Regions from separate parts of the Marinobacterium sp. NO-S09 genome, predicted to be linked through region 1. Evidence: predicted binding sites of a transcription regulator. Region 1 holds the regulator's gene; the other holds the start of a gene.
The links. Region 1 encodes LexA, which represses DNA repair genes until DNA is damaged. Its sites were predicted from a motif close to TACTGTNTANNTANACAGTA; they were not measured.
Positions count from the first base shown of each region.

Region 1 (4,856 bases):
ACTACTCGCCCACGGTCCTGTTCTGTTCTTAAAAGTCGCCCTACTGCCTGAGTAAGACGCATGGATGCAGCAGGCACAGTCCATTCAATGAACGGATTTCCACCTCGCTGCTCAATCCACTCGGCCATAGTAGCATCTACGGGATCATCAGGCACACTGAACGGCAATTTGGTGATGAAAACCTCAGTCAAATAATCGCCGGGCAAATCGACTCCCTCGGCAAAGGATGCCAGACCAAAAATAACACTGGCATTACCTGCATCAATACTTGCGCGATGGCGTCGCAGAATTTCCTGCTTGCTGTAATCCCCCTGCGCCAACAACCGGTCCTTGATCGATTGGTTCAGGCCATCAAGAACGGCACGCATCTGACGCCAGGAGCTGAACAGCACCAACGCCGCTTTCGCCTTCTCCAGCTCGGCATTCAACAGGCGCAACACCTCTTCGGTATGCGCCTCGGGATCACCGGGGTCAGCCGTCATTTGAGGCACTTCGAGCACCCCATTGGCAGCATAATCAAATGGGCTTTCCAGCCTTACGGCAGTAGTCTCGCGCGGAATACCCAAAGACGCGAACATGGCATCAAAGCGCCCTAACGCCGTCAAGGTAGCAGAGGTTAATACGGCGGCATGACAGTGGCGCCACAGATGCTCCTGCAGGGTGTCTGCTGCGGACACGGGTGCACTGCGCATTTCAAGATCGTGCCCGGTCGGCGTTTCAACGCGATTAATCCAGCGGGCCGTTGGCGATTTACCTTCAGGATCAGGTCGGCTGTAACTTTGCGCCAGCCAGCCTACCTGCTGAACACGTCCCCAGAGCACACCCAGCTGCGGGAACCAGCGCTCTGCAGCCGCACGCGGAATTTCACCAATCCCGCCTTCCAGAGCTTCCTTGAGCACATCGACAATTCGTTCAATGTGCTGCTGCGCCTGCTCGGCAGCACTGGACAGCAAGACAGAGGGCTCAAGCAGCGGCTCTGGCTGCTTGCCCTCCGGGAAACGATATCGATCACCGTCGTGCGACTCCATCATCGGACGCAACAACAGATCAAGCTGCTCCAGAGCCATATCCATATTCTGGAATGGGCGATGCAGTCGCTCCGCAGGGTCTGCCAACTGGATGGCAGAGCCGGTATCCAGCAGCATCTGGGCCAGCTGCTTTTCAGCAGAAGCGATCATCTTCTGGGACGAGCCCAGACGTGCCGAAAAGGCAAAATGACTGCTGGCCTTATCGGCAAGGTGATGACCCTCGTCGAAAATATAAATGGTATTGTCAGGCTCCGGCAGGATAGCACCACCGCCCAGCGCCAGATCCGCCAGCACCAGATCGTGGTTGGCAACGACCACATCAACCTCTTCCAGACGATCTCGGGCACGATAGAAAGGACAGGCACTGAAGTTAAGGCACCGCCGATTGCTGCACTGAAGATGGTCACTGGTCAAGGGCTGCCAGATCTGGTCATCCATTTCGGACTCCAGCGCATCGCGGTCGCCATCCCAGTTACCCGCAGCATAGGCATCCATCATGGCCTGGTACTGCTGCACCACTTCATCGGGAAGTTTGTCCGCCTGTTCATCTTCATAGAGGGCAATTTGCCCCAGCACACCCTGCTGCTCCAGATGCTGCTCGACCTTATTCAGACACAGGTAACGACCGCGCCCCTTGGCCAACTGATAATTCATGGCAAGGCCCGCATGGGCTTCAACTTCGGGCAAATCCTTGTTGATCAACTGCTCCTGAAGCGCAACTGTGGCCGTTGAGAGCACCAGTTTACGTCCGGTAGCACGGGCAAGTGGCACGGCCGCCAACAGGTAGGAAATCGTTTTACCGGTACCAGTCCCTGCTTCAACCACCGCAATCTTGTCCTTCCAGGCAGCGCCTTGCTCGCCGCCTTGATCAGCCTGAGCCAGCACCTTGGCGACGGTTGCGATCATCTGCTTTTGAGCCGGACGCGCCCTGAGCCCACGACTCTTCAGAAAGCGGCTGTAAGCGCCCTGAATCTCTTTTTTCTGCGCTTCACTCAGCACGTCCAATCCTCATATTCAATCCGCGCGCATTCTAACAACATACTGGATATTTAAACAGATAGGACTTGACCCAGTACTTTTACTGTATAAAATCACAGTAAATCGATTGAGTAACGGCCGCCATGAAACTGACAAAACGACAAACAGAAGTACTGGACTGTATACGCCACTACATCGACACCACCGGATACCCGCCTACACGTGCTGATATTGCCCGTGAGCTGGGCTTCCGCTCTGCCAACGCCGCAGAAGAACACCTGAAGGCACTGGCACGCAAGGGTGCCATCGAGCTCACCAAAGGGACCTCGCGCGGCATTCGCCTGCCGGAACCGGAGAACAAGGATGAAGGCTTGCCGGTGATCGGCCAGGTCGCCGCCGGTGAACCCATTCTGGCTCAGCAGCATGTCGAGGACCATTGCACCATCTCGGCGGACTTCTTCCGCCCTCGCGCAGATTACCTGCTGCGAGTAAAGGGTATGAGCATGAAGAACATCGGCATACTTGATGGTGACCTGCTGGCCGTTCATCAAACACGTGATGCCCGGGATGGGCAGATTGTAGTCGCAAGGATTGGCGACGAGGTGACAGTCAAGCGCTTCAAGCGCGATGACGACAAAGTATATCTCATTGCCGAGAACGAAGAATTCGCCCCGATTGAAGTCGATTTGACGGCTGAAGAGCTGGTCATCGAAGGCTTGGGTGTCGGCGTTATTCGGCAGGGCCAATAATCAGAGGGCACAACCATGCCAGCCATCGACTACCGCTACGCTGAACAATCACAAACCGCTGCGACAAAGACCTGCAACATCACCGAGATACTGCTCCACAACAGCACCATCTCGTTGCAACCCGTACTGCTGCCCATGATTGCCCAGTTAAGCCGTCAGGATCGATGGCTGACGCTGATCAATCCGCCATCCAACCTGAACCGGGATCTACTGCAACAGGGCGGTGCCTGTATCGAGCAGATTCTGGTATTACATACCCGTGATGATGAAACATCACGGCTTTTGACAAGCCGCGCCCTGGCAGCGGGCACATCGCACACGGTCATTTGCTGGGCCAATGCCGACCAGACCACCGATATCAACCAACTCAACCAGGACGCCCAGCTGGGCAACAGCCTGGGTATCCTGGTGAAAGGCTGACCAACGCCCTACCACTCCTGCATATTGGCCCGGAGACGCTCGATCAGACCGCGGAATTCATCCAGCCAGGCATTGAATTCCGTCAGCATATCCTGATCTTCGGCGTGATCCGGGTTGATTTGCAGCACATGAATTTCAGAAAGGCTTGCACCCGCAGCAGCCTGCTGTGGCTTTCCGTTGGTAGCAGACCAGCAGGCATCATAAGCCGACAGCATTTTGTGCAGCCAGCTTTGCGAATTCCCTTCCAGCTGTTCAAGTTCTGTCGCCTCAGGAGACTCCTGACCAGTTTTTTCCAGCTCTACCTGAAGATCGGCAAAGCGGGAGACAGAATCCACTCTCAGAGCGTAGTTTTCGGCAATTTCGCGCAGTAGCGAGGCATAACCACTGGCGAGGAAAAACAGGATCGATTCGTGATATGACTCGATGCGGGCATGCTTGCTCCACTGTGAAGCCTCCTGAGCCTGAACCAGCGCCTTGATATGCAGGCGTGCAAAATTCAGTTTCTGGTTGGTTCTGACCGCATAAACATCACTCATTAGTTTGCCTCTCGATTCCCTGTTGAACCGGGCTCAACGCTTGCGCCCGGTCTCTTCATGCCAACTGCCTTCCCGGTAGAAAGCCTTCCATCCGGTAGCCTTGCCTTCCACTTCAGACATTACATACTGCTCTTTGGTCTTGCGGCTGTAGCGAATAACGGCCGGATTACCATCAGGATCCTTCTGCGGCGCACGCATCAAGTACTCGTACTTGGGATCGATTTCATCACGATGCGGCACAATTTCGGACACCAGCGGAGCCCGTGTCTCGCGGTTTTTCGGGAACTGGCTGGCCGCCAGGAACAAACCGCTGGCCCCATCACGCAGAACATAGGTGTCTTCCACTTTCTGACACTGCAATTCCGGCATGGGTACCGGATCCATTTTGGGTGGTGCCGGCTCGCCGTTCTTCAGCAACTTGCGGGTGTTTTTACACTCACTGTTGGTACAGCCAAAGAATTTACCAAATCGCCCTGTCTTCAACTGCATCTCGGCGCCACACTTGTCGCACTCGATGCTCGGGCCATCATACCCTTTGATCTTGTAGCTGCCATGCTCTACCTCAAAGCCAGAGCAATCCGGGTTGTTACCGCACACATGGAGCTTGCGTTTTTCATCGATCAGGTAGGAATCCATCGCTGCATCACAGATTTTGCAGCGGTGCTTGTTGCGCAGAATACGGGATTCTTCCTCGTCATCGCCGTCAACACTTACCACCTCATCACCCGGCACCAGGTTGATGGTGCACTTGCAACGCTCTTTAGGTGGCAGGTTGTAACCCGAGCAGCCCAGGAACACGCCAGTACTGGCAGTACGGATCATCATGGGACGCCCACACTCCGGGCACTCGATATCTGTCTCGGTCGGCGTATTGGGCCGCATGCCATGTTCGGCACCCTGAGCATCGCCCAGTTTGTCTGTAAAACCGCTGTAGAACTGGTTTAACAGCTGTTTCCAGTCGACACTGCCTTCGGCCACTTCATCCAGCTTTTGCTCCATGCGCGCTGTAAAGCTGTAGTCCATCAGGTCGGTGAAGTTTTCATTCAGACGCTCGGTGACAATGTCACCCATCTTGCAGGCATAGAAACGACGCCCCTGAACCTCGACATAACCACGATCCTGAATCGTGGAAATGATGGAGGCAT
Region 1 is NZ_CP168954.1:2,705,176-2,710,031, forward strand. Features, by position in the region: gene dinG (ATP-dependent DNA helicase DinG) at 1-2,027, opposite strand, end outside; gene lexA (transcriptional repressor LexA) at 2,150-2,755, shown strand; gene O3C79_RS12585 (cell division inhibitor SulA) at 2,771-3,175, shown strand; gene O3C79_RS12590 (DUF6586 family protein) at 3,184-3,711, opposite strand; gene topA (type I DNA topoisomerase) at 3,745-4,856, opposite strand, start outside.

Region 2 (4,856 bases), 150 kb from region 1:
CCCTGCTGCCAGCGGAATGAGCGCCGTGTTATAGGCAAAGGCCCAGAACAGGTTCTGCTTGATATTGCGGATGGTTTCCTGTGACAGCGCAATGGCGCTGGGGATACCGCCCAGACTGCCGGACATGAGCACCACATCCGCCGCCTCGATGGCCACATCAGTCCCTGTGCCTATGGCCATACCGACATCCGCCGCCGCCAGTGCCGGCGCATCGTTGATGCCATCACCGACAAAAGCCAACTTGCCATGTTGGGATTTGAGCGTATTCACCGCATCCACCTTTCCTTCCGGAAGCACTTCAGACACAACGTCATCAATGCCCAGCTGCTTGGCAATGGCTTCTGCTGTACGGCGGTTGTCACCGGTAATCATCGCCACCTTCAACCCCAGGCGGTGCAGTGCCTTGATTGCCTCAGGTGTAGATTCCTTGATCGGGTCAGCGACTGCCACAATCGCTGCCAGTTTGCCGTCAATCGCGGCATACAGCGGTGATTTACCTTCATCACCCAGGCGTTCCGCCACATCAGAAAAGGTCGCTACATCCAGGCCCAGCTTTTTCATGTAGCGGTCGGCACCGATATCCACTGACACGCCGTCAGCCTGTGCCTTGACACCAAAACCGGTCACGGATTCAAAGCTATCAACCTTCGGCAGCGACAGCCCCTCACTTTCAGCCGCCTCGGTAATCGCACGTCCGATGGGGTGCTCCGAGCGGGATTCCACGGCGGCAATCTTCGCCAAGACATCGCTGCGTTCAAAGCCCTCCGCCACTTCCAGGTCCGTCAGTGCCGGCTTGCCCTCGGTCAGCGTACCCGTCTTGTCGAGCGCGACGACTTTGGCATCTTTCAGCAGCTGGAGCGCTTCACCCTTGCGGAACAACACACCCATTTCAGCACCACGCCCGGTGCCCACCATGATCGAGGTCGGAGTGGCCAGCCCCATGGCACAGGGGCAGGCGATAATCAGAACCGCCACCGCATTCACCAGTGCCAGACTCAAGGCCGGCTCCGGCCCCGCGAAAAACCACACCAGGAAGGTGAGCAGTGCCGCCGTCATCACCGCCGGTACAAACCACATGGTGACCTTGTCCACCAACCCCTGGATGGGCAACTTCGAGCCCTGAGCCTCTTCAACCATGCGAATAATCTGGGCCAGCACGGTTGTGCCGCCAACAGCGGTCGCCTTGAAAGTCAGCGCGCCTTTCTGGTTGACGGTGCCGCCTACAACTTCGCTTCCCGTCGCTTTCGCCACGGGCACGGGTTCGCCAGTGATCATCGACTCGTCGACATAGCTGTCGCCATCGGTCACCTCACCGTCCACCGGGATGCGCTCACCGGGACGCACTTCGACCAGATCGCCAGGCTGCACCTCCCCGATGCCAATTTCAACGGCTTTGCCATCACGAATAACGCGAGCTGTTTTGGCCTGCAGCCCTACCAGACGCTTGATCGCCTGTGAGGTGCGGCCCTTTGCCCGCGCCTCGAAGAATCGCCCCAGCAAAATCAGGGTGACGATCACAGCAGCCGCTTCGAAATAGACATTGGCGGTCCCTTCCGGCAGCAACCCGGCAAAAAAGGTCGCAATAACCGAATACCCCCAGGCAGCGGAGGTGCCCAGCACCACCAGCGAGTTCATATCCGGTGCGCCCCTCAACAATGCCGGTATGCCCTTGCTGAAAAAGCGTCGCCCAGGCCCGAACAGCACCAGTGTTGCCAGTACAAATTGAATGTACCAGCTCAACTGCATGCCAATCGTATCGGCAATCAGGCCGTGCATGCCGGGAATCACGTGGGATCCCATTTCGATAACAAAGACCGGCAGCGACAGCACTGCCGCAATCGTCAGATCACGCTTAAGCCCGGCCAATTCGGCATCTTTCTTGTCGTCGCCTTCTTCAGCCTCGGCACCGGTTCGATCCACTTCACTGGCGCTGTAGCCGGCATCGGCCACGGCCGCGATCAGAGTTTCTGCAGGCAGATTACTGCGAATACTGGCGCGCTCGGTGGCCAGGTTGACGTTCGCTTCCACCACACCGGGCACCGCTTGCAAGGCACGCTCTACCCGGCCAACGCAGGAAGCACAGCTCATGCCTTCAACCGATAGCTCGGTCGTGGTCGCTGGCACGGTATAACCTGTTTTCTCCACCGCTTCGATCAGTGCCCCTGCATCCAGCTGGTCATCGCCGCGTATATCGGCACGCTCGGTCGCCAGATTGACGGCAACCTCTTCCACATGCTCAACCTTCTTCAGTGCGGTTTCTACGCGTCCAACACAGGAAGCGCAGCTCATTCCCTCAATCGGCAGGCTTATCGACGACTGTTTCTGTTGTGTCTCGGTATCCATCAGCTGCCTCCTTACAAGCATCTCATGATGATATTGCTTGACTATAAACCTTCCCACAATGGGAAGGTCAAGCAGGATAACGAGCTGCCCTGAATCAATTCGCCACAGCCCTGGTATGGCCATCCGCCCGAGAAAGACTATAATACTGTTTATTTATACAGTATTTGAGTATCTATCGATGAACGCGGTTATTCTGGCGCGTGCCAGCACGCACACATCCCTGTCCATACCGCTCTTTATGGAGCGGGTACAGGCCGGCTTCCCTTCCCCGGCGCAGGACTATGTTGAGCAGACACTGGATTTGAACGACCTGTGCATCCACCACCCGGCCGCCACCTATTTCGTGCGCGCCGAGGGCGACTCAATGATTGAGGTTGGCATCTTCAGCGGCGACATCCTGGTAGTGGATTCTTCCCTGTCACCCCGGCACGGCGATATCGTGATCGCCAGCCTGAATGGTGAATTCACCGTCAAACAGCTGGAACTCAAGCCCCATACGCGCCTGCTACCCCGTAATCCGGCCTATCGCCCTATCCGTTTGCCCGAGGATTGCGAGCTGGATGTCTTTGGCGTGGTCACCAATGTGATTCATTCGCTGCGCAGGCCGGACCGATGAACCCGGTATTCGCTCTGGTGGACTGCAACAATTTCTATACCGCATGTGAGCGGCGCTTTCGGCCAGACCTGGCAAGCGTACCCATCGTGGTACTGTCCAATAACGACGGCTGTATTATTTCCCGCTCCGCCGAAGCCAAGGCGATGGGTATCAAGATGGGCGTCCCCTTTTATCAGATCGAGCCTTACCTGACACAACAGGGCGTGGCCGTGTTTTCCTCCAACTACGCGCTCTATGCCGATATGTCGGCACGAGTGATGAGTATCCTGGAACAGGAATCCCCACGCGTAGAGATCTATTCCATTGATGAAGCCTTTCTCGATCTCAGTGGTATGGAGTCGGTGGCAACGCTGGCGGACTTCGGTCGCCATATTCGCACCACCGTACAACAATGGACCGGCATTACCGTCTGTGTCGGCATAGCGCCAAGCAAGACACTGTCCAAACTGGCTAACCATGCTGCCAAGCGCTACCCCGCCACCGGTGGCGTGGTCGACCTGACCAGCCCGGAACGCCAGCGACGCCTGCTGCAATTGGTCCCGGTCGATGAGGTCTGGGGCGTCGGCAGACGGCTGAGCAAACGGCTATACAAAGATGGCATCAAGACCGCACTGGACCTGGCCTGCTGCAACCCCAAAACCATCCGCCAGCAATACTCGGTCGTGCTGGAGCGCACAGTGCGCGAGCTCAATGGCGAATCCTGCCTGTCACTGGAGGATGTAACGCCCACCAAACAACAGATCATCTGCAGCCGATCCTTTGGTGAACGTATTACCTGCTTCCAATCCATGCGCGAAGCCGTCTGTGAATACACGGTCAGGGCCGCCGAAAAACTGCGCGAAGAAGGCCAAACAGCCAAGCGCATCAACCTGTTTATGCGCACCAACCGGCATAACCCCGCAGAACCACAATATATGCCGTCACTGGGTGCCGAACTCCCGCTGCCCACCGATGACACCCGCGACCTCGTCGCCGCAGCAATACGTTTGCTGCGCTCCAGCTGGAAGGAGGGATACCGCTACATGAAAGCAGGGGTCATGCTGACCGACTTCTACGAACCCGGCGTATATCAGCCCGGCCTGTTTGATGATGCCCATACACGCCCAAACGCCAAGGCCCTGATGTCGGTACTGGACAAGATCAACCACAGCGGTAAGGGCCGGCTATTTCTGGCCGGACAAGGCGTACAGAAAGAGTGGCGCATGAAACGTCTGCACGTATCGCCTGCCTACACCACCAACTGGCGCTCACTGCCGGTGGTGAGGTAGAAACACCACCAATGGCGCATGAGCAAAGCCTTTTGGATCGTTTAACATGAGGTTTAAAGCTCGGCATGGATACGCCGCTAATACGCCACAATCAAGGATGGACCTATGAAAACACTGCCCCACTTCACCCTTCTGCTTACGCTGGGTATCAGCATGCCAGCCAGCGCCGACATCTATAAATGCGAAGGCCCAGACGGTCGCAAGATTTACTCCGATATGCCGTGCAGCGCTGATGCCAAGCCTGTTCCCAAAGATGCATTCAGGGTCAACAGCGCGACGCTGGTGCCTGATGACTCTGCTAAGCCCGCGAAAAGCACGCGGACAAAAACCGACGCAGCACTTGAAGTGAATAGAGAAGCGATCAGAACCCGCTACAAAGAGCTGAAAGCACTGACACGGCGTCTTGTCGGATATGACAACAAGGCCCTGCTCAAACAGGTGAATCGACGCATTGACGCCAACCTCAGGCGCGCGCTCTCCGCCAAGTCGGTTTCCAAAGAGCGCAGCAATATTCACCACCGGTTTGACAAGCAGGTCGCGGAAGCAAAACGCCACTATCTCACCGACCACCCGGGGATGGCGCAGGCGCTGGTGACTCTGGAAGCCGAACGTGACGAAGCCCTGTACGG
Region 2 is NZ_CP168954.1:2,551,922-2,556,777, forward strand. Features, by position in the region: gene O3C79_RS11830 (heavy metal translocating P-type ATPase) at 1-2,343, opposite strand, end outside; gene umuD (translesion error-prone DNA polymerase V autoproteolytic subunit) at 2,522-2,959, shown strand; gene umuC (translesion error-prone DNA polymerase V subunit UmuC) at 2,956-4,227, shown strand; gene O3C79_RS11845 (DUF4124 domain-containing protein) at 4,333-4,856, shown strand, end outside.
Region 2: the regulator LexA is predicted to act here: its motif matches at 2,487-2,506, upstream of umuD (translesion error-prone DNA polymerase V autoproteolytic subunit).